3 regions of the Marinobacter excellens LAMA 842 genome follow, and region 2 is predicted to be linked to each of the others. Evidence: predicted binding sites of a transcription regulator. Region 2 holds the regulator's gene; each other region holds the start of a gene.
The links. Region 2 encodes FliA, which starts transcription of late flagellar genes. Its sites were predicted from a motif close to CTAAAGTTTNNNNNNNNNNNGCCGNTAA; they were not measured.

Region 1: a site for FliA is predicted at 2,254-2,281, ahead of flgM (flagellar biosynthesis anti-sigma factor FlgM). Genes of this name have one in related genera too.
Region 3: a site for FliA is predicted at 1,453-1,480, ahead of J122_RS15570 (flagellar protein MotY). Genes of this name have one in related genera too.

The regions. Positions count from the first base shown of each region.
Region 1 is NZ_LOCO01000009.1:108,750-112,585, forward strand. Features, by position in the region: gene J122_RS10080 (peptidylprolyl isomerase) at 1-369, opposite strand, end outside; gene J122_RS10085 (hypothetical protein) at 572-1,318, shown strand; gene J122_RS10090 (flagella synthesis protein FlgN) at 1,390-1,860, opposite strand; gene flgM (flagellar biosynthesis anti-sigma factor FlgM) at 1,868-2,194, opposite strand; gene flgA (flagellar basal body P-ring formation chaperone FlgA) at 2,323-3,024, opposite strand; gene J122_RS10105 (chemotaxis protein CheV) at 3,217-3,836, shown strand, end outside.
Region 2 is NZ_LOCO01000007.1:51,841-68,251, forward strand. Features, by position in the region: gene flhB (flagellar biosynthesis protein FlhB) at 1-279, shown strand, start outside; gene J122_RS08305 (uracil-xanthine permease family protein) at 562-1,815, opposite strand; gene upp (uracil phosphoribosyltransferase) at 1,818-2,456, opposite strand; gene flhA (flagellar biosynthesis protein FlhA) at 2,682-4,856, shown strand; gene flhF (flagellar biosynthesis protein FlhF) at 4,914-6,230, shown strand; gene J122_RS08325 (MinD/ParA family protein) at 6,301-7,113, shown strand; gene J122_RS08330 (RNA polymerase sigma factor FliA) at 7,146-7,889, shown strand; gene cheY (chemotaxis response regulator CheY) at 8,049-8,432, shown strand; gene J122_RS08340 (protein phosphatase CheZ) at 8,453-9,238, shown strand; gene J122_RS08345 (chemotaxis protein CheA) at 9,259-11,352, shown strand; gene J122_RS08350 (protein-glutamate methylesterase/protein-glutamine glutaminase) at 11,397-12,563, shown strand; gene J122_RS08355 (flagellar motor protein) at 12,563-13,303, shown strand; gene motD (flagellar motor protein MotD) at 13,321-14,103, shown strand; gene J122_RS08365 (ParA family protein) at 14,291-15,088, shown strand; gene J122_RS08370 (chemotaxis protein CheW) at 15,081-15,884, shown strand; gene J122_RS08375 (chemotaxis protein CheW) at 16,043-16,411, shown strand, end outside.
Region 3 is NZ_LOCO01000021.1:36,291-40,126, forward strand. Features, by position in the region: gene rnt (ribonuclease T) at 1-296, opposite strand, end outside; gene pyrC (dihydroorotase) at 334-1,365, opposite strand; gene J122_RS15570 (flagellar protein MotY) at 1,525-2,451, shown strand; gene J122_RS15575 (histone deacetylase family protein) at 2,467-3,393, opposite strand; gene J122_RS15580 (GNAT family N-acetyltransferase) at 3,601-3,836, shown strand, end outside.

The sequences.
Region 1 (3,836 bases), on a different contig from region 2:
GCTGGTTCGGGCCATGGCCACGGTGCCCCGAAGATTAGGCAGGGTTGCTGAGGCTTCGTTAACGATGGGGTTTTTGGTCTGTTTGCGGGCCATGGTTTCGGTTAATCCGCCGCCCTGAATCATAAAGCCGGGAATCACCCGGTGAAAGATCGTACCGTCGTAGAATCCGTCTTCGACATAGGAGAGGAAATTCTCCACGGTTTTGGGGGCTACGTCAGGGCGCAACTCAAGCTCAAAGGCCCCTTCAGAGGTAACAAAGCGAACCTTCGGCAGTTCTTCGGCCTGAATAGGAGTGGCCAGCATCAGGGCAGCGATGGCGGCAAACAGGACGGACATCACAGTTAATACGGGTTTTACGGTATTTGTCATTTCAGAGGCTCTCACAGTTTCAGTTGTTATCAGGAATCCTGAGACAATCCGGATAGAACAAAATTAGCGAAGATCTTAACAGATCCTTACCTGAATAAGTGCAAATCAGAACAGCGTAGGCCAGGGGATTGGGCTACGCTTTAATCATTATCAATACCGGGCCTGGTTGTACGGTGATCACTCTGAATGCGGGAGGAGCCTAGTGAGAATCCGTAAGGGGTTTGAAGAAAAGTCCCGGCTTGGCCGGTTGTTGATCAATCGTGGCTATTTGTCGGAAGGTCAGCTGGACGAGGCGTTGTTGTTGCAGCGGGAAACCGGGCAGCGCCTGGGCGAAGTGTTGATCGCCGCTGGCTGGGTGACTGACAAGGAACTGCATCGCGTTCTCAAACACCAGGCCCGTTATCGTAATGCGGCAGCGCTGGTTACCATGGTGACGTTGCCGTTTCAGCCGTTGGTGTCGCTGGCGGCCGGCAATACCAGCGCGGCATCCATGCCTGCGCAGGCCGGTCAGTTATATGAAAAGGGGGGCTTTGCGCCTCTGTCTGACAGCGATATGGCCGGCGTAACGGCTCAAAGCAGTGTGGGCTTGCTGGAGCGTATTGAAACGGTTGCCGCAATGCCGGGAAATGCTGGCGGCGCGGTTGATGACCCGGAACTCGCCGGACTCGATTCAGTAGAGGGAATCAAGCTGGCCGCCAACATTTTTGTGCCAGTGCTCAGTTTCCTCGATTCCGACCTGACCATCTCTGGTGTTCACTACAGGGAGGGTGAGCCCCGCTATTCCATTCGAGAGGATGGCGCCTTGAGGCTGGCGTTTCCCGAACGGATTGAGGAGATCCGGATGGACAATATCCGCGTGAGTGGCAATCAGAGTCCATCCATGGGGAACGTCAGCATTCACAACATACGGTTTCATCCGGATTCCCAGATGACGATCTACACCCGTTAATGAACGGGTAAGGTGAATCTAACGAAAAACGCCCGGATAGCTCATCCGGGCGTTTTTGTTTGCCGGGTCGGTCAGGCGCTGGCCAGAATGTTGCCGCTGGATACACTGGTTTGTTCGCCCTTGGCGCCATAAAGCTTCTGTTGGGCAGAGGCGCCACGGAAGATGTCCGTGAGCCTCGTCAGGCGTTTTTGAAGGTGTCCGACAACACGACCGTTGTTCTGGTTCAGTTCCTGGCAGGCACGAAGGCGCCCATCGGCGGTTTTCCAGAGTTGGTAAAGGTCTTCCATACCACCGGCACGGATAAACCTCGAGGGCTCGCCGGCATCCGGTCGGTACCCCATGTTCACCAGCAGGCGGATCTTTTGTTTCGCACGCTCACGGATATCCGTCAGGATGTTGTTTTTCTGAGTGGTGATTTCCTGGAGCGGAGCGATGTCGGAGGACGCCAGGAGTTGTTTTTCCTGGTTGAGAAGATCCGCCAGGGTTTCAAGCTGGCGGATGTCTTCTGAGAGAAGGGTCTTCAATTCAATGATTGCAGCCATGTTTTACTCACCCGAAAATGCTTTTATCCATCTCAAGCATTTTCTGGGCCAGTTTCTCTGCATCAATTTTGTAGGTGCCATCTTCCAGTGCTGCGCGAATCTGCGCAATGCGGTCGTCGTCCATTTCCGGGTAATCGCCCAGTTTCTGTTCCAGGTGCTTCAGGTTTTTGGCCTGATTGCTGAGACTGACGTTGTCGCCGCGGGCAGCCGTGCTTTGAGCCTTTGCCTGCTCTCCAGCCGTGGAGGGCGTACTCTGGCTACCTGTTGCTTTGTCGGCCGTGGTTCTGGTGGTGTTGACCTGGCCGGGGCCAATTCCATTTAAGTCAACTGACATAGGGATACCTGCTTGCCTGTGGCCACCTTCAGAGGCGGCGGAATCGAGTTTATATCTGCTTATCGGCAGCGTTTAGCCGACCTTTAGAAAAAAACGGAAAAAATTTGCCGCTGGGCACGGATTTTCCGTTACATGGCAATTTCCACCCGGCCAGGAGCCGTGACCGTTGCCCGAACCGTGCGTGCTGATTGCAGATTCTCAACCATCACTTGCTCGCCGACACTGGCACTGGCCAGCGCCTTGCCTCGGGAACTGACCGAGAACACCGCGGATTTGGCGGTGATGATAACATGATCGCCCCGCTCAACGGCATTGGGAGCTTCGAGCAGATCTGGCGTCAGCAGCGACCCTGCATTAACTGGTCGCCTCACCAGCATGCCGGATACCTGTTCAATATCTGTGAGAATGCCCCGGCGGCTGGCGTTGATCTGCACCTGTTTTTCCTGCAAAAGTTCACCGCTGATGCGCTCACCGCGGGCCAGAGGCCGAGCCGCCACAAGGGCAGGGCCGTGTACTTCGACACTGGCTGTGACGAACATCCGCCATGGCCGCTCCCCGGCACAGGACACCATCACCGATGGCGATGTGGTACGTAGGGGATCGTTGGTAAACGCGGTTTCGAGTGCCTGTTCGCAAGCAGCCAGGCTAAGCCGGCTGTCGATGCTGCCGACGGTGAAGTTCACCTCGTACTGTTGCTGGCGCTGCTCGTCGGCCCAGGTTTCGATAAATTGACCGGCGGCATCGCGTATCTCGCTTGCAGTGGTGGCCGCAGCCGCGGCATTCAGGCCCAGGGTCGATAGGCAAAAGGTCGCTAAAAAGATGGTTCGCATCTGCACTGCTTTGTCCTATGCTGTCAGTTAGGCATATTTACGCGAGTTCCGTTAAGGAAAATGGCGCTGGGGCCGTTAACCCTGATTGGACACCCGGCGTCAATGTTTTGGTCCGGGTTCGCGTAAGCAAGTTGTTTAATAATAACTGAGCAAATTCTGTGCCGATCGTTGGCATGCCGGGAGTAGAAAGTTATGGCAGGGGTGTTGGACAGCGTTAACCAGCGTACGCAGCTGGTTGGTCAGAACCGGCTTGAGCTGTTGTTGTTCCGTTTGCGGGGGCGGCAGCTATACGGGATCAACGTTTTTAAGGTGAAGGAGGTCCTTCAATGCCCGAAATTGTCATCGATTCCTAACAGCCGCCAGGTGGTTCGGGGCGTGTCCCATATCCGTGGCGAGACCATCCCCATCATCGACCTGAGCATGGCCATTGGCATGGCAGGCATTCCACAGGAAGAGCTGGCAACAAGCTTTGTCATCATTACCGAGTACAACCGTAAAACTCAGGGCTTTCTGGTGACTGGTGTCGACCGGATCATGAATATGAACTGGGAAGATATCCTCCCGCCACCCAAGGGGGCTGGCAAGGATGTGTACTTGACGGCGGTCACCAAAATTGAAGACAAACTTGTAGAAATCATAGATGTAGAAAAGATTCTTGCAGAAGTTTCTCCGCTCAGGGAAGATGTCACCGAAGAGCTGAAAACTCGCAGCGCCGAGCGTGTGCCCGGGCATTTGCCGGTACTGGTTGTTGATGATTCGTCTGTGGCGAGGCGCCAGATCGAGCGCTGCCTGACCGCGATCGGAATGGAAGT
Region 2 (16,411 bases):
GGCGCGCCGGTGGTGGTGGCCAAGGGGGCGGATGAGATTGCCTTCAAGATTATGGAGATTGCCCGTGAGCACAAGGTGGAGATTCTGCGCACGCCGCCGCTGACCCGGGCGGTGTATCACAACACCGATGTGGGGCAGGAGATTCCCGATGGTTTGTATATGGCCATTGCGCAGGTGCTGGCCTATGTGTTCCAGCTCCGGCAGTTCCGCAAGGGGCGCGGGGCCAAACCGGGTATGCCTGATTTTCCGATTCCGCCGGAGATGCGGCGCGATATTTAGATTTTGGAGTTTGGCTCTGATTGTAGCCTGATGGTTTGGTGCGGCGATCCGTCGGCATGGCCTCCCAAAAAACGCTACGAGCTCATCCATGAGCGCTCCGCTCCGGCCATCCATGGCCTTCGAGATTTTTGGGAGGCCATGCCTACGGCTCGCGACCGAATTGGCCACTATAGGAATCAGAGGGGTCGTGAATTGTATCGGACAGCGCCGGGATGGAAATCCGGCTGCTGTTAGGGGAGAGAGGTCAGGCCGAGCTCGTGTCGACCTGACCGGTTTCATTTACTAAGCCTTGGGCTCCTGAATTCGCTTACCCCAGGCTTCTTTCTCGCCAGGCAGAATCAGGTTCAGTGCGATCGCGACAACCGCACACAGTGCTATGCCTTCCAGCGTTCCAATCACCATGTTGCCGATACCGAACACCAGGGTTACGCCTACGATCACCAGGTTACGGGACTGGGACAGGTCTACCTGGTGGCGGATCAGGGTGTTCAGGCCGACCACGGCGATGGAGCCGAACAGCAGGCACAGGATGCCGCCCATAACCGGAACCGGGATGGTCTGCAGGGCTGCACCGAACTTGCCGACAAAGGCCAGGACGATGGCGGTACCGGCGGCCCACCACATCACTTTCGGGTTGAAGTTGCGGGTCAGCATCACGGCGCCGGTGACTTCTGAGTAGGTGGTGTTGGGTGGTCCACCGAGCATGGAGGCGGCACTGGTGGCCAGGCCGTCGCCAAGCAGGGTGCGGTGCAGGCCGGGTTTCTGCAGGTAGTTTTTGCGGGTGACGTTGCCGATGGCCAGTACGTCGCCGATGTGTTCGATGGCCGGAGCAATGGCGACCGGGATCATGAACAGGATCGCGCCCCAGCTGAAGGCAGGGGCGACGAAGTTGGGAACGGCGAACCACGGAGCTTCCTGAATTGGCGTGGTGTCTACAATGCCGGCAAACCAGGACAGGATGTAGCCGACGATAACGCCAAACATGATCGGGATCAGCCGGAAGATGCCCTTGGCCCAGACCGACATCACGATGGTAACGGCCAGGGAGATCATGGCGATGGTGATGGCGGTATTATAGGGCACCAGTTCGGCGGCGCCGTCGCCGGTGCGTCCAGAGGCCATGTGCACGGCCACAGATGCCAGCCCAAGGCCGATGGTCATAATCACCGGGGCGATGACCACAGGCGGCAGCAGGCGGGTGACAAAGCCCGTGCCCCGTGCCCGCACGGCGCCGGCGAGGATGATGTACAGGATGCCGGCCGCCATCAGGCCCCCAAGAGTTTCTTCCAGCCCGAAGCGGCCTTTGGCGGCGATGATTGGTGCGATAAAGGCAAAGGATGAGGCCAGGAAGATGGGAATCTGGCCACCGGTGACCACGTGGAAAATCAGGGTGCCGACGCCGGCAGTAAACAACGCGACGTTGGGGTCCAGCCCGGTGATCAGGGGCATCAATACCAGGGCGCCGAAGGCGACCAGTAGCATCTGGGAGCCGGCTAGTGACTGCTTCCATACGGGTTCATTGGTGTGTTCCTGCATGCTCAGACGTCCTTCTGCTTGGTGCCGAAGATCTTGTCACCGGCATCGCCCAGGCCAGGCAGGATGTAGCCTTTTTCGTTCAGGCGCTCATCAACAGAAGCGGTGTAGATGGAAACGTCCGGGTGTTTCTCCAGTACTTTCTCGATACCCTCCGGGGCAGCCACCAGCACCAGGGCCCGAATTTCGGTGCTGCCGGCTTTCTTGAGCAGGTCGATGGTGGAGATCATGGAGCCACCGGTGGCCAGCATCGGGTCGATGATCAGTGCCATACGCTGGTCCAGCTCGCCCACCAGTTTTTCCAGATAGGTTTCAGCTTCCAGGGTGTCTTCGTTACGGATCTGGCCTACCACGCTCACTCGTGCCACCGGGATCAGGCTCAGCACGCCGTCGAGCATACCCAGGCCAGCGCGCAGAATCGGCACGATGGTGACTTTCTTGCCGTGAATCTGTTCCACGGTCACCGGCCCGGCCCAGCCATCAATAGTCTTTTCCTGCAGGTTGAAGTCTTTGGTCGCCTCGTAGGTCAGAAGCGCGCCAACTTCCTGTGCCAGTTCACGAAAATTCTTGGTGCTGATGTCTGCGCGGCGCATCAGGCCGAGTTTGTGGCGGATCAGGGGGTGCTTCACTTCGTGGATCGGCATTGGGGTCACCTGTGTGTTCGAATGTTCGGGCTTGAATTCGGATGCAATAAATGGCGCAAGGATACCGTATCTGGGCGCCCGCGTCAGGCGCTGGTGGCGCCGTAAATATCAAAAATTGTAAGGCCTGGTACGGTTCTTGCGATAACCCTCCCAGATTGGCGCGCCGCGTCAGATTTTCGACCCTGACAGTTCCGGAAAGCACGGCAGAGCGGAGAAGTATCCAGCATGGACAGAGCGTTAGTTCTGAGTAACGTCAAAACCCTGACGCGGGGCAGTATCGGTATTCCGCTGATGCTGATGGGTTTGTTGGGTATGATGATCCTGCCCATGCCGGCCTTCCTGCTGGATGTGTTTTTTACCTTCAACATCACTTTGTCCATCGTCATCCTGCTGGTGTGTGTGTACGCGCTTCGGCCCATGGAGTTTGCGTCGTTCCCGACGGTACTGCTGGTTGCCACGCTCCTGCGTCTGGGGTTGAACGTGGCCTCTACCCGGATTGTCCTGCTCAACGGTCACGAAGGTGGCGATGCCGCCGGTAAGGTGATCGAATCGTTCGGTGAGGTTCTGATCGGCGGTAACTACGCCGTCGGTCTGGTGGTGTTTGCCATCCTGATGATCATCAACTTCCTGGTAGTGACCAAGGGCGCCGGCCGGGTGTCGGAAGTCAGTGCCCGCTTTACCCTGGACGCCATGCCCGGCAAACAGATGGCCATTGATGCAGATTTGAACGCGGGCCTGATCAACCAGGACGAGGCCAAAAGCCGCCGTTCGGAGATTGCCCAGGAAGCGGATTTCTATGGGTCCATGGATGGTGCGTCCAAGTTTGTGAAGGGCGATGCCATTGCGGGGTTGCTGATTCTTGCGATCAATATCATCGGTGGTATCTCGATCGGCATGCTCCAGCATGGCCTGAACTTTGGCCTGGCGATGCAGCGGTACGCGCTGCTGACCATCGGTGACGGCCTGGTTGCCCAGATTCCATCACTGTTGCTGTCTACTTCCGCTGCCATCATGGTAACGCGGGTAACGGCCAGCCAGGACATGGGCGGGCAGATCATTCATCAGATGTTCAACGCGCCGAAGGCCATCGGTATTGCCGCCGTCATCCTGATTATCCTGGGCCTGATTCCGGGCATGCCCCATGTTGCCTTCCTTGGATTGGGCAGCCTTGCGGCCGGTGCGGCCTGGCTGATCTGGAAAAAGCAAAGCCAGACTGTGGAAGAAGAGGGCGTTTACGCCGGTCGTGGCGGCATGGCTGGTGGAGCGCCCCGTGCCGGTGGCGAGGTGGTTCAGGATCGGTCCGGCGCAGAAGGACAGGCGCTGCCGGCGCCCGGTGAAACCCGGGAGCTGGGCTGGGATGATGTGGCGACCGTTGACATCGTTGGTCTGGAAGTGGGCTACCGGCTGATTCCTCTGGTCGATAAATCCCAGGGCGGGCAGCTGCTCAGTCGCATCAAGGGGGTTCGGAAAAAACTGTCTCAGGATCTGGGTTTCCTGATGCCGTCAGTGCACATTCGGGACAATCTGGACCTGATGCCAAACGTCTACCGCATTACCCTGATGGGTGTGACCATTGCCGAGGCGGAGATTCACCCGGAACGTGAGCTGGCCATTGATCCGGGCCAGGTGTTTGGCAAGGTGGAAGGCATTGCAGGCAAAGATCCGGCCTTTGGCCTGGATGCCATCTGGATTGAGCCAGACAAGAAAGACCAGGCCCAGACTCTGGGTTACACCGTGGTGGATGCCAGCACGGTGGTGGCTACCCACCTTAACCAGATTCTGCAAAAGCACGCCCATGAACTTATCGGCCATGAAGAGGCCCAGAAGTGGCTGGACCAGTTGGAGAAAATGGCTCCGAAACTGGCGGAGGAGCTGGTGCCTACGACGATTTCCGTAAGCGTCCTGCTGCGGGTACTGCAGAACCTGCTCCGGGAAGAAGTGCCGGTCAGGGATATGCGCTCCATTGCCGAGGCCATTGTTAATGTGCACCCCAGAAGCCAGGACCCGAAACTGTTGACCACCCTGGCTCGTCAGGCGTTGCGCCGAATGATCGTTCAGAGCATCTGTGGTAACGATGCCGAGATACCGGTGATCACTCTGGATCCAGACCTGGAACAGTTGTTGCTTAAGTCAGTTCAACAGAGTCAACAATCCGGCGGACAGGAAGATATTGGCCTGGTGCTTGAGCCAAATATGGTGGAAAAGCTGCAGCGGTCCCTTCAGGACAGCGTTCAGCGCCAGGAAATGCTGGGCAAGCCGGCGATTCTTCTGGTTTCCGGGCCCTTGAGGCCAGTGCTGGCAAAATTTGCCAGTTATGGGGTAGAGCGTTTGCATGTGCTCTCGTACCAGGAAATTCCAGATAACAAACAGATCACGATAGTTGCCTCTGTAGGCCAGTAGGGCCGGCAGGGCAAGGCGAACACCCGATTCGGGCACGCCGGTGGAGGATGAAACGCTATGAAAGTACAACGGTTTTTTGCAAAGACCATGGCCGAAGCCCTGAAACAGGTCAGTCATGAGATGGGACCGGATGCCGTTATTTTGTCCAATCGCCGGGTGGACGGAGGCGTCGAAATTGTGACGGCCCTGGACTATGACGAAAATATGGCACGCCAGCGCCTTGGCGAGAAAGCGGCACAGGCCACCAACGGCTCGCGCCTGGCGGAGCTGCAGGCAGACCAGCATCGTCGGTTGGAAGAAGAGTTGAACCGATCGCGCAGTCGCATTCGCGAAGTGCGGGAGAAGCGGGCGGGTGTCGGCGCGGAATATGATCGTGCACTGGCTGATGATCGGCCGGCTGCCGACTGGTCAGGTGAGTTGGCTGGTGGATCGACCTCGGTGGGCAATGCAGGTGGCCGACCAGAGGCGGGCTACTCGGATGAGTTGGCGAGCATGAGAGCGGAAATCAACTCCCTGAGAGAGATGGTCAGCGGCCGTACCTCGGTACCCGAGAAGCCTGCAGTCGCGGCATCTAATGCGGTTCAGCAGAGGCTTGCAGAGCGGCTGCAGGAATTTGGCCTGGGCGCGGAACTGGCAACCTCTCTGTCCCGTCAGCATCGCGCCGGCAGGTTGGAAGACGGTTGGAAGCAATCCCTGAAGATGCTGGCCACCGGCGTACGTACCGCTCGGGAACACTGGCTTGAGGCCGGCGGCGTCTATGCGCTGGTGGGGCCAACCGGGTCTGGGAAGACCACCACCATTGGCAAGCTGGCCGCCCAATATGTACTGGAGCACGGGCCGGATTCCCTGGCGTTGGTCACCACCGATCGCTACCGGGTGGCAGCCCATGAACAGCTGTTTGTGTTTGGCCGTATCCTCAATGTTCCGGTCCGGGTTGTGGACGAGAGTCATTCCCTGGATGACATTCTGGACGAATTGTCAGACCGGCACCTGGTTCTGATTGATACTGCCGGGCTGACCAGCTCGGATCGCGGTTATCAGGAACAGCTGGCGGAGTTGGCCCGGAGCGATCACAATATCCGTACCCATCTGGTCGTGTCTGCCACCAGCCAGCCGCGCATCATGAAATCCGTGTGGCATTGCTATAAGATGGCAAACCTTGCAGGCTGCGTCATGACCAAGATTGACGAAGCGCTGACACTGGGTGAGTCTTTGGGCTTTGTCATGGAAACTGGCCTGCCAGTGGCATGGTATACCGATGGCCAGAAGATTCCCGAAGACCTGCACCGGGCAGAGGCCATTCCTCTGGTGCGGTTGGGCGTAGAACGCCTGAAAACAATGCAGCACGGCCAGGCCGTTGCAGAAGGGGCCTGAGGCCCGGTGGTACAGCCGGTGCGCTGCCGTTTGTGCCCACACAAGAACGCAGTAAGAGACTGATAACAGTATGAGCAGACCACATCCGGTTCAGGTGATTGCGGTTACCGGCGGCAAGGGCGGTGTCGGCAAGAGTAATGTGTCCGTCAACCTCGGTATCGCGCTGGCCCAGAAAGGCCGGCGGGTGGTGTTGCTGGATGCAGACCTTGGCCTTGCCAATATCGACGTGCTGTTGGGCATTACCGCCAATCGCAATCTGCAGGATGTGCTCAGTGGCGAGTGCGACCTCAAGGACGTTCTGGTCAACGGCCCGGGTGGTATCAAGATTGTTCCCGCATCATCCGGCACCCAGCGCATGACCCAGTTGAGCCCGATGGAACATGCAGGGCTGATCAACGCCTTCAGCGAGCTGGGTGACCAGATTGATGTGCTGATTGTTGACACAGCAGCCGGTATTTCCGAGTCCGTCGTCAGCTTCCTGCGGGCCTCCCAGGAATTACTGCTGGTGGTGTGCGACGAGCCTACCTCGATTACTGACGCCTATGCCCTGATCAAACTGATGAATCGCGACTACGGCACCAACCGATTCCGTATTCTGGCGAATCAGGTGCGAAATGAGCAGGAAGGCCGGCATCTGTATGAAAAACTGACCCGTGTCACCGAGCGTTTCCTTGATGTAGCACTACAATATGTAGGTATCGTGCCTTACGACGAAGCCGTCAAAAAAGCCGTTCAGCGGCAGCGGGCCGTTCTGGATGCCTATCCACGGGCTAAGGCGTCGCTGGCGATCCGTGCCCTGGCAGAGAAAGTGGACAGCTGGCCGCTGCCATCATCGCCAAGAGGGCATCTGGAGTTTTTCGTGGAGCGGCTCGTCGAAGTCTGATCTGAATCCAGTCCTATAAGAAAACCGGATACATGACATTGGCGAAAAACCTGGGAATCTACCATCAGGCTGGCGCAAAAGGCCCCTCTCAGCTGATTGAGGAGCATGCGCCGCTGGTCAAGAAAATCGCCCTTCATCTGATGGCCCGTTTGCCGGCCTCGGTTCAGCTTGAAGACCTCATGCAGGCCGGCATGATTGGCCTGCTGGAAGCTGCACAACGCTATTCCACCGGCAAGGGTGCCACCTTCGAGACATACGCGGGTATTCGAATCAGAGGCGCCATGGTGGATGAAATCCGCAAGGGCGACTGGGTGCCGCGCTCTGTTCATCGCAATGCCCGCCGTATCGCGGCAGCCATCAAAACCGTGGAAGACCGCACCGGGCGCGAGGCCCAGGATGTCGATGTTGCCGAAGAGCTGGGCATTGACCTGTCGGAATATCATGCGTCCCTGGCAGACGCCAACAGTGGCCGACTTTTTAGCCTTGATGAGCTCAATGAATCCGGAGAGCTGCCGATAGAAGAAACAGAGGCCAGCGATAATCCCCTGGATGGCATTGCATCAAATGCATTCCAGAAAAGCCTGGCAGAGGCAATCGAAGAGCTTCCTGAGCGAGAAAAGCTGGTGTTGAGCCTCTACTACCAGGAAGAGCTCAACCTGAAGGAAATCGGCGCGGTGCTGGGCGTCAGCGAGAGCCGGGTCAGCCAGATTCATAGCCAGGCGGCCCTTCGTCTCAGGGGGCGGTTGTCCGATTGGCGGGAAGACGAGCCAGAATAAACCGGGCCGGCGCTGACCGCGCGGCGCGTAACTGTGTAGATTTTGGTAACCGGCGCTTTACAACGCGGCCAAACACCACACAATAAGCGGTTAAAGCAGCGGCCTGCTAGACTTTCAAAAGGCTTAATGAAATCCGGGTGTTACTGACTGGAGGTCCCATTGGACAAAAACATGAAAATTCTCATTGTGGATGACTTTTCCACAATGCGGCGAATCATCAAGAATCTGCTGCGTGATCTTGGCTTCACCAATACGGATGAAGCGGACGATGGCAACACTGCATTGCCCATGCTCAGGAGCGGCAAGTACGACTTCCTGGTGACCGACTGGAACATGCCTGGCATGTCGGGTTTTGATCTGCTCAAGGCGGTGCGGGCAGACGAGAACCTGAAGAACCTGCCGGTGCTGATGGTAACCGCGGAGGCCAAGCGTGACCAGATTGTGGCGGCGGCGCAGGCCGGCGTTAACGGGTACGTCGTCAAACCGTTTACCGCTGCCGTTCTCAAGGAAAAGATTGAGAAGATCTTCGAGCGAATCCAGTAACCAGAGGTCGGATGGCTGTCATGACTGACAAGAACGAGAACCATCAGGGCCTAGACCCGGAGGTAACCGAAAAGCTCCAGCAGCAGAGTTCGGAGTTGGCCCAGTGCATCAGTTCCGGTGACTACGCCCGGGCAATGTCGGTAATTAATGACCTCAGTGAGGTTCGCGACCAGAGCCTCTACCGGGAAGTGGGGCGGTTGACCCGAAGCCTGCATGAAGCTATCCGGAATTTTCAGATAGACGCCCGCAGTGCCGAGCAGAAAGAAGCCTTGTCCAAGATGTCCGATGCCTCGGATCGGCTGGCCTACGTTGTCCAGATGACCAGCCAGGCAGCCAACCGCACCATGGACCTGGTGGAAGAAAGCATGCCGGTGGCGCATACCATGCGCGACGAGGCAACGGCTCTGAGAGACGAATGGCAGCGGTTGCGCCGTCGTGACATGGAGCCGGCAGAATTCCGGGAGCTGTACGGTCGTATTGATCGCTTCTTTGCGGGCCTGGCCACAGATTCCGATACCCTGTACAGCAACCTGTCAGAAATCCTTCTGGCCCAGGACTTCCAGGATCTTACCGGGCAGGTTATCCAGAAAGTCACGGCTCTTGTGAAAGAAGTCGAAGAGAACCTGCTTGGCCTGGTGGTGATGGCCAGCCATGTGGACCAGCTCACCGGCACTGTGCACCAGATTGAAGAAAAAGAAGAATCGGCCGAAAAAGGGGTAGGGCCTCAGATCAAGGCTGAGGAGCGTGATGATGTAGTTTCGGGGCAGGATGACGTTGATGACCTGTTATCCAGTCTCGGTTTCTGAACGATTATAGAGGGTGACGCATGGCGTTTGATGCCGACGAAGAGATTCTGCAGGACTTCCTGGTTGAAGCCGGCGAGATTCTCGAAAAGCTGTCCGAACAGCTGGTAGATCTTGAGCAGCATCCGGATGACAGCAACCTGCTCAACGCCATCTTCCGTGGTTTCCACACGGTCAAGGGCGGTGCCGGGTTCCTGCAGCTCGAAGCGCTGGTCAACTGCTGTCACTCTGCGGAAAATGTGTTCGATATCCTCCGCAACCACAAGCGCAAGGTCACCTCCGAATTGATGGACGTGGTGCTGGAAGCTCTGGACCACGTCAACGCCATGTTTGATCAGGTTCGTAACCGTGAAGAGCCGACGCCGGCTCCGGACGAATTGATCGCTGCGCTGGATGAACTTGCCAAGCCGGAAGGCGACACGGCAGCGCCGGCACCGGCAACGCCAGAACCCGAACCTGCCGCCGGTGCGGGCAATGATTCCGGAGATATTACCGACGAAGAGTTTGAGCAACTGCTGGATGCCCTGGCCGATGAAAAAGGTGCAGAGCAACAGCCGGCGGCCGCACCGGAAAACACCTCCGCCAACGACGCCGGGTCAGACGGCGACGAGATCACCGACGACGAATTTGAAGCCCTGCTGGACCAGTTGCATGGTAAAGGCCAGTTTGCTGGCCCCCCGGTTGTTGATAACGACACCCCGCCGGAGCCGGAACCAGAAGAGCCGGCAAAATCATCCACTGGTGATGATCTGATCACCGATGACGAGTTTGAAAACCTGCTGGATGAGCTGCATGGCAAAGGCAAGAGCCCTGGTGCGGCCCCCGCAGCGGAGGCCAAACCTGAGCCTGCGGCCAAGCCTGAGCCAAAGAAGCCGGAACCAAAACAACCGGAACCCGCCAGGCAGGACGCCAAACCGGCAGCCCCCGCCGCCCCGGCAAGAGATGCGGCGCCCGCAGCCGAGACCACTGTGAGGGTGGATACCAAGCGCCTTGACGACATCATGAATATGGTGGGCGAACTGGTGTTGGTCCGTAATCGCCTGCAGCGCCTGGGCTCCGAGAGCGAAGATGAACATATGCACAAGGCGGTCGCCAACCTCGACGTGGTGACCACCGATTTGCAGGCGGCGGTCATGCAGACCCGTATGCAACCGATCAAAAAGGTATTCGGGCGCTTCCCACGGGTGGTACGAGACCTGGCCCGAGGGCTGAAGAAAGAAATCAACCTGGTGATGCACGGGGAAGAAACCGACCTGGACAAGAACCTGGTCGAAGCGCTGTCCGACCCGCTGGTTCACCTGGTAAGAAACTCCGTTGATCATGGCATTGAAATGCCGGATGTGCGGGAAAAGGCCGGTAAGCCCCGGGCAGGCACTGTGACCCTGTCAGCGGAACAAGAGGGGGATCATATCCTGCTTTCCATCTCTGACGACGGCGCGGGTATGAACCCTGATGTTCTGCGCCGAAAAGCGGTGGAGAAAGGACTGTACGACCAGGACGCCGCAGATCGACTGACTGATAACGAGTGTTTTAACCTGATTTTTGCCGCCGGTTTCTCGACCAAGGAACAGATATCCGATGTTTCTGGCCGGGGCGTGGGCATGGACGTGGTGAAAACCAAGATCGGCCAACTTAACGGCCAGATCAACATCGTGTCTGAACAGGGCAAGGGCACCAGCATTATTATCAAGGTGCCGCTCACCCTGGCGATCATGCCTACGCTGATGATCATGCTGGGCGATCAGTCCTTCGCCTTGCCCCTGGTGAACGTGGTTGAAATTTTCCATCTGGATCTGTCGAAAACGAACATCGTCGATGGCCGGGAATGCATTGTGGTACGCGACAAGGTATTCCCGCTGTTCCACATCAAGCGCTGGCTGGTACATGGCGCGGCTGGCCAGAAAGAGCCGGAAAACGCCCATGTGGTGATTGTGGCCATGGGTACAAAGCAGGTCGGGTTCGTGGTAGACCAGCTGATCGGCCAGGAAGAGGTGGTGATCAAGCCCCTGGGGCGGGCGTTACAGGGTACGCCCGGTATGGCCGGGGCCACCATCACCGGTGACGGCCGCATTGCCCTGATTATTGACGTACCCAGCCTTCTTCAACATTACGGTTAGCGGTACCGGGGCAGATAACATGCAGGATTGTTTAGGAGAAATGGATGACAGTTTCTGTCCTGGTCGTTGATGATTCAGGGTTCTTTCGCAAACGGCTGACGGAAATCCTCACGGCCTCGGGGCAAATTGAGGTTGTTGGTGCGGCAACCAATGGCCGTGAAGGGGTGGAGCTGGCTGAAAAGCTGCGCCCTGATGTGATTACCATGGACTACGAAATGCCCGTGATGGATGGTATTTCGGCGGTTCGTGAAATCATGAAAAAGCACCCGACCCCGGTGTTGATGTTCTCATCTCTGACGTATGAGGGTGCGCGGGTTACTCTGGATGCCCTGGAAGCGGGGGCAGTGGACTTCCTGCCCAAGAACTTCGAGGAAATTGCCCGGGATACCAGCCAACTTCAGAAAATCCTCATCGATCGGATTCTTGACGTGGCCGGCAGCAAGCCCAGCGGTCGTTCTGCGGCCCCGGCTGCACGCCCGGCAGCTCCGCGTCCCGGGGTTTCGCGCCCGGCTGCCCCGCAGCCTCCAGAGCGGCCCGCCAGACCGGTAACCCGCGACCGCTCAGCCCCGGCCCCAGTCCAGCCAGAGCCGACCCGCGAGCCGGAAACGCCAAGACGGCCCTCCCGGAAAGCCGCACCAAGACATTACAGCGTGGTTGCAATTGGCACTTCCACGGGAGGACCGGTTGCGTTACAGAAGGTCTTGACCGCGCTGCCGGCCTCTTTCCCGGCTCCCATTGTGCTGGTTCAGCACATGCCTGCCAGCTTTACCCCGGCTTTTGCCGAGCGCCTGAACAAACTTTGCCGTATTCAGGTCAAGCAGGCCGAGGATGGCGATATCCTGAAGCCTGGCCATGCCTTGTTGGCGCCTGGCGGCAAGCAGATGATGATCGAAAATCGTGGCGGTCAGGCGCGAGTCAGGATCCTGCCGGGTGACGAACGGCTGAATTACAAACCCTGTGTGGATGTCACTTTCGGTTCTCTCGCCCGCAGCTTCCCGGGGAAAACCCTGGGCGTCATCCTGACGGGAATGGGAGCAGACGGTAAGGAAGGCTGCCGGATGATGAAGCAGTCTGGCTCAGTGGTCTGGTCCCAGGATGAGAAATCCTCGGTCATCTACGGCATGCCCATGGCCGTTGCCAAGGCCGGATTGAGTGACGAAATCCTGCCGCTTGATGAAGTTGGCCCCCGGCTGGTTGAAGGCGTGAGCTGATGGATATCCTGAGCCTGCTGGGTATCATCCTTGCGTTTGTAGCCATCCTGGGTGGCAACCTGCTGGAAGGTGGTGCGGTCGGGTCCCTGTTCAACGGGCCCGCCGGGCTGATTGTGGTTGGGGGCACACTGGCGGCCACCATTCTGCAAACCTCCTGGCCCATGCTCAAGCGGGCCATGGCGCAGATTCGCTGGGTATTCGTACCGCCCTATATCAGCCTGGAAGATGGTATTGGCAAGGTCATCGACTGGAGCGTCAAGGCTCGTAAGCAGGGTTTGCTGGGCCTTGAAGGCCTGGCAGAGCGGGAGCCGGAGAAATTTGCCCGCAAGGGGCTGCAATTGCTGGTTGATGGCGCTGAGCCGGAAGCCATCCGCAGCATTATGGAAGTGGATCTGGAATCCCGTGAGCAGCGGGATCTTGAGGCGGCGCGTATCTATGAAGCCATGGGTGGTTATTCGCCGACGATCGGTATCATTGGGGCGGTCATGGGCCTGATTCAGGTGATGACCAACCTTGAAGACCCGCAGTCTCTGGGTAGCGGCATTGCCACCGCGTTTGTAGCCACCATCTACGGCGTGGCCCTGGCCAACCTGCTGTTTTTCCCTGTCGCCAACAAGTTGCGAAGTATCGTCAAGGAACGTACCCGCTACGAAGACATGATGATCGATGGCATCATCGCCATCGCTGAGGGTGAGAACCCGAAATCCATTGAACTGAGGCTGCGGGGCTTCCTGCAGTAATCAGGACGGACTAGCCTATGCGTCGGCGCAGACAACCCCAGGATGACCTGCACAATAAGGAGCGTTGGCTGATCTCCTATGCGGATTTCATCACGCTTCTGTTCGCTTTTTTTGTTGTCATGTACTCGGTGTCTTCCGTTAACGAGGGTAAATACAAAGTTCTGTCCGAAACCCTGACAGGCGTGTTTAACGCTCCCCAGCGCTCGGTGCAGCCTGTCCAGGTGGGCGACCAGCCAGTGCGGGTACCGACCAGTTCGCCGGAAGACGTCATTCCCCCACCGGTCGCCGAAGCGCCGCGCAATCCTCAACTGGATGCCGAAAGCCGCACACAAGCACTTCGAACCATGGCAGATCAACTGACCATGGAGTTTGATGAACTGATCAATCAGGGCGTGGTCAGCCTGGAAACCAATGAACAGTGGTTGGAACTCAACCTGCCAAACAGCATGTTGTTCAGTAGTGGCGACGCCGAGCCTCACTATGACGCATTCCAGGTGATTGAGAAGATCGCGACGGTGCTTCGTAACCGGGATAATGCCATCAAGGTGGAAGGGTTTACCGATAACCAGCCAATCAGAACCAGCCGGTTTCCATCCAATTGGGAGCTTTCCAGCGCCAGGGCATCGGCCGTGGCTCGTATGTTGATGATGGAAGGTGTAGAGCCCGAACGTCTGGCGGCGGTGGGTTACGGCCAGTACCAGCCGGTAGCGAGAAACGACACCGAAGAAGGGCGGCGCCGTAACCGGCGGGTTGTGCTTCTGATTTCCCGAGACGCCAGTATTCGTGGTGCCGTTCGCTGATCTGTCGGTGGCAGATGCGTATGGCCGAACTGGCACGCTTCCTGTATTACAGTCTTTTTATCATCCGGATCGGCAAAGGCTTGCCGCGTAAAACGGACAGCGGACAGTCAAGTTTCGGGCCCTCGTGCCGATAGGGTCAATAGCGGCCGGTATTTCTGTCGGGCATAGCCAAACTGGAGTGACAAGAGTGCGAATCTGGGCTGTAGCCAATCAAAAAGGTGGTGTAGGTAAGACAACCTCGGTGGTAGCCCTGGGCGGGTTGTTGGCCGAACGCGGCAAACGCGTGCTGGTGGTCGACCTGGACCCCCATGGCTCTCTGACCAGCTGGTTCGGGTATGACCCCGATTCGCTGGCACATAGCGTCTTCGATCTGTTCCAGCACCAGGGCAAGGTGCCGGAGGGCTTGCCTGCCCAGCTGATTACCGAGACCAGTTGTCCGAATCTGTCGTTGCTGCCGGCCAGCACAGCCCTGGCCACCCTTGAGCGACGGATGATTGGCGTGGAGGGGATGGGGTTGATTGTTTCCCGGGCCCTGGCGCAACTCTGGGATGACTTTGACTACGTGATACTGGACAACACCCCGTCGTTGGGCGTGTTGATGGTCAATGCCCTGGCGGCGGCCCAGCACCTGATCATTCCGGTACAGACCGAGTTCCTGGCGATCAAGGGCCTGGAGCGCATGCTGCACACCTTGCAAATGATCATGCGTTCCCAGAAGAACGAATTGGCGTACACCATTGTGCCCACGCTCTACGATCGCCGTACCCAGGCCTCAGTGAAGAGCCTGAATCTGTTGCGTAAAACCTACGGCGATAAGCTCTGGCGTTTTGCCATTCCGGTGGACACCAAGTTCCGGGATGCCAGCCAGGCCGGTGTTATTCCATCGGCACTGGATGCAGACACTCATGGCGTTCGAGCCTACCGGCACCTGCTTGACGATGTTCTGGCGTTAACCGCTACCGCGAAGGAGCGGCGGCATGGCTGACAAAAAAATGGCACAGCTGGCCACGCCTGATGCGGCGATCGCCAGCTACCTCGACGAACTTCTGCACACGGCAACCAGCAGTGCCCAGGTGCAAGAACCCGAAAAGGTTCAGCCTGCGCCGGAACCCAAGACCGAAACCAGAGCCAGAGTCCGGGAAAAAGCGGCCGAGATAGTGAAACGGGAGCCTGCCCCGGTTATCGAGAAGGCGCCGCCCGCGCCGCCGGTGTCCGCTGAGGTTGTGCTGCCTCAGGTGCAAGAGGTTCGGCAGCTGGAGGTCGCAGTGGCAACCACCCCGGAGCCGGTGCCAGCCAGCACGGAACCGCCGACCCGGCCAGAGTGGTCCCATGGGCCGTTTGAGTGCCTGATTTTTACGGTGGCGGGCCTGCAGCTTGCGGTACCCCTGGTCCTGCTTGGTGCCATTCATCGGATTGAAGAAGAAATCCGGCCCATTCCCGGCAGCCCCCGGTGGTACATGGGCATTCGCCCGGATCGTGACCATAATCTGCGGGTGGTCGACACCGCAGAATGGATTATGGCTGGGCGGGTTCCTGCCGGTGCCCGTGACAATTATCGGTTTGTGATCCGGCTGGATGACAGCGATTGGGGCCTGGCCTGTGACGATGTTGCCCAGTCGTTCACCCTCAAGCCAGATGAGGTTCGCTGGCGCACCGCGCGTAGCAAGCGGCCCTGGCTGGCGGGAACCGTGATTGATCACATGTGCGCGTTGATTGACGTCAGAACCATGGCGCATCTGTTGGTGAGAGCCGAGCGGGAGCACCATCTGGATTTGAGCTGAGTTGAGGTGACCGCACAGGCGGAAACTGTACAGATTGGTTACTGAAAGAAACCGTGCAAGGCTGGCACGGTTTGTGCCCTTAACTATAGTATTGGGCACTGATGATGAATTTTTGACGATCAGGTTGCCCGCCGGGCAGCCGAGAAGGAGAGAGCGCTATGGCATCCCCGAGCGGACAAGTAAATCAGGCCCAGGATGATCAGGTACTGCAGTACGTGACCTTCCGCCTGGATGATGAGACCTACGGCATCAACGTGATGCAGATCCAGGAAGTACTTCGGTATACCGAGATTGCTCCGGTACCGGGTGCCCCGGATTACGTGCTGGGCATCATCAACCTGCGGGGCAACGTGGTTACGGTTATTGACACCCGTCGGCGCTTCGGCCTGGCGGACGCAGAAGTGACGGATGCCACGCGAATTGTAGTGATGGAATCCTCCAGCCAGGTCATGGGTATTCTGGTGGATTCAGTGGCGGAGGTGGTCTATCTCAAGGCCAGTGAAATTGAAACTGCACCGAACGTGGGT
Region 3 (3,836 bases), on a different contig from region 2:
TCGCTCAGGCCTTCCCGCTCAGGAACTGCCTCACGTTCCGGGTTCCAGGGGTCGATGCCGGTGAAGTCCAGGGCAGACTGCTCCAGGTTGGCGCCTTCGAAGGGGTCAATCTGCTGTACGTGGGTTTCCCCCCGGCGCAGCAAGCCATCGTCGTCCATGGTCAGTATGACGGCGGCAATTTCCAGCAGGGCGTCCCGCTCCGGATTGAAACCGGCGGTTTCAACATCGACAACCACAGGCAGGAAGCCACGGAAGCGTTGGGACATAGGATGTGGCGGCTTGTTTTCTTCTGACACTCGAACTCCGATGTTCGTGTTATGAATGAATGATGAGTTACGCCATGCGCCAGTGAACGGTTTCACCGGCCTTCAAGGGTACGATGTTACCGTCGGCCAACGGCAGTTGCTCTGGCATGGTCCAGGGCTCACGTACCAGGGTAATGGTGTCGGTGTTTCGTGGCAGGCCGTAAAAGTCGGCGCCGTTGAAACTGGCAAAGGCTTCCAGTTTGTCGAGAATGCCGAGTTCCTCAAAGACGTCTGCGTACAGGCCAATGGCGCCGTAGGCAGAATAGCAACCGGCGCAGCCGCAGGCGGCTTCCTTTTTGTCGCGGGCGTGGGGGGCGGAATCTGTGCCCAGGAAGAAGCGCGGATCGCCGCTGGCAACCGCCTCGCGCAGGGCCAACTGATGCTTGTTGCGTTTCAGGATCGGCAGGCAATACAGGTGGGGGCGGATACCGCCCACCAGCATGTGGTTGCGGTTGTACATCAGGTGCTGGGGCGTCAGGGTGGCGGCCAGGTTGCCGCCGGTGTGGGCGCGCACAAACTCGGCGGAGTCCGCCGTGGTGATGTGCTCCAGGACCACTTTCAGGGTCGGGAAGGCCTCGATGGTTGGGCTCAGGACCCGTTCCAGAAACACTTTTTCCCGGTCGAAGATATCAATGTCGGCATCCGTGACTTCGCCGTGAACCAGAAGCAGCATGCCGCACTCGGCCATGGCTTCAAGTACCGGGTAAATATTGCTGATATCGGTAACACCCGATTCTGAATTGGTGGTGGCGCCCGCGGGGTAGAGTTTGGCAGCGACAACGCCGGCGGCCTTGGCTTCCCGAATGGTTTCGGGGGTCATGCTTTCGGTCAGGTACAGCGTCATCAGTGGCTCGAAGGCGGTATTGCCGGCGGCTGCCCGGATCCGGTCACGGTAGGCCACGGCGGCTGCGGCGTCGGTTACCGGTGGCACCAGATTGGGCATGATGATCGCCCGGCCAAAGCAGGCGGCGGTGGCCGGCACCACGCTGTTCAGTACAGCACCGTCGCGCACGTGCAGGTGCCAGTCGTCGGGGCGGGTGATGGTGAGTGTTCTGGTCATGATGGTATCCGCTAAGCAGCCAAAAAATTTTGCGGATTATATCAGAAGGCGGATGGGAATGTTTTTGCTAATCCAGTCCCTTTGTGGCTCAAGTAATCATTTTGAACGCCGTTAAACAGTCATGTTGGAAACAGACCCGGTTTTCGAGGCGCTCTCACAATGACTTATTCGCTTCACCATTTGCTTCATCAAAAACTGGCAGCTGCAGGCGTGTCGGCTTTGCTTTCAGTGACAGCTACGCCTGTTTTGGCGACAAGCTACGGTGCCGGCATTGAGAACAGCCAGTGGTACCTGTCGGAATCTGTGTTTGAGTGTTCCCTGGTACACGAGGTACCGGGATACGGCAGGGCGGTTTTCCGCCATCGGGCCGGCGAAGCGTTGAGTTTCTATCTGGAATCCGAGATCCCGGTGATGCGCCCTGGTCGCGGCCAGCTAGTGGTGGAAGCGCCAGCCTGGCGTCCTGGCGTGGCGCCCCGGGCCATCGGCTCGGTAACGGTCTCTGACCAGCCCAGGGCGGTCACGGTCAGCAGTCGTGAGGCAACGCTGATGACTCAGGGCTTGTTGCAGGGGATGCGCCCGACCGTCACACGAGCTGCCCGTTATGATGACCGGCCCGTGCGGGTCCAACTTTCCAACGTTAATTTCTCAGGCCCGTACTCGGGCTACCGGGAGTGCGTATCCAGCCTGCTGCCGGTGAACTACGACCAGATTCGTCGTTCCCGAGTGCCGTTTGCCAGCGGCAGTACCAGCCTGTCTGATACCGACAGGCAGCTGCTGGATAACATCGTGACCTACGTAATGGCGGATTCCACCGTTGAGCGGATATTTGTGGACGGCCATTCAGACAGTGTTGGCAGCCGCATCGATAACCGGGCGCTGTCCGAAGAGCGGGCGAATGTGGTGGCGGACTATCTGCGATCCCGCGGTATCGATGATGACCTTCTGATTGTGCGTGGGCACGGTGACCAGTTCCCGGTTTCCCGCCGGCATGCGGATAATCGCCGTACCACCATTCGCTTGCAACGGCAGGGCGAGCGCCCCGAGTTACAGCAGGCGAACGGCCCGGGTATGGATTTCTCAGGCTGAATGGAGCGGGACTTGTCAGTAAACCGTGCTGAGCAGGTCCAGGTGGGCGGTGACGCTTTCGGCCAGCGCTTTCAGGTGATATCCCCCCTCCAGAGTTGACACAATCCGGTCGTTTGCGTGGTCATGGGCCACGCTGATCAGCATTTCCGTCAACCAGCGATAGTCATCGACTTCCAGATTCAGTTCTGCCATCGGGTCGAGTTTATGGCCATCAAAACCGGCGGAAATCAGTACCAGCTGCGGGCGGAAATCCTGCAATTTCTTAAGCCACGCTGCTTCCACCGTTTTACGGTAGTCCAGAGCCGAGCAGTTGGCCTCGATCGGCGCATTGATAATGTTGTCCGCCTGGCGATGCACATGGGAGTGCGGATAGAAAGGGTGCTGGAAGCTGGAGCACATCAGGATGCGTTCGTCTCCGCCAACGATGTCCACGGTGCCGTTGCCCTGATGCACATCGAAATCAACGATCGCAACCCGTTCCAGGTGATGGAAGGTGAGGGCGCGCATGGCTGCCAGTGCCACGTTGTTATAGAAGCAGAACCCCATGGATTTGGAGCGCTCGGCATGGTGCCCGGGTGGGCGGGCGCAGACAAACGCGTTGGTCACCTGACTACTCATTACCATATCGACCGCCTGGATATTGCCGCCGGCGGCCAGTCGGGCGGCGCGCAGGGTATCCGGCATCATGGCGGTGTCCGGATCGGTAAACACCCGGCCCCGGGTAGGCTGCATCATATCCAGCTGTTGAAGGTAAGTCTCGGGGTGCACCGTTAACAGCTGGTCACGGGTAATTTCTTCCGGTCGAACCCAGTCCAGATCCCGTTCCAGGTGAGTGTCTGCCAGATACGCGAGGATGGTGGAGATTCGCTCAGGGCATTCCGGGTGCTCCGGGCCCATATTGTGCTTCATGCAGTCATCGTGGGAGAAAAATGCCGTGGTCATACGTCTAGCCTGAACCCGAATATGCTTATTTTTCAGGCCATGTTATCAGGGAAAACCGAAGTTTGTCGTATTTCTTTGGTCTAATGGTTGTGATACCGGATTTACATCAGGAAATACCCATCTAAGATAAGTTATACATTGATAAGTATCCTGTTTTATTGAGATTCTTATCCATATCTTCGTCGCCCATGGTCAGGGAGAGTCACCTTGAGTACCCGCTATCTGGAAAGCCTGTTCAATCCTGAATCCATTGCTGTGATTGGTGCTTCCGAACGGGCCGAGAACCTCGGTGGTATGGTACTCAGGAACCTGCTGGGTGGTGGCTATCCAGGCCGCCTGGTGGTGGTCAACCAGACCGACTACGACAACGTGCACGGGGTTCCTTGCGTCAAGAAGGTCTCGAAACTGGATTTTAGCCCGGATCTGGCCATTATCTGTACGCC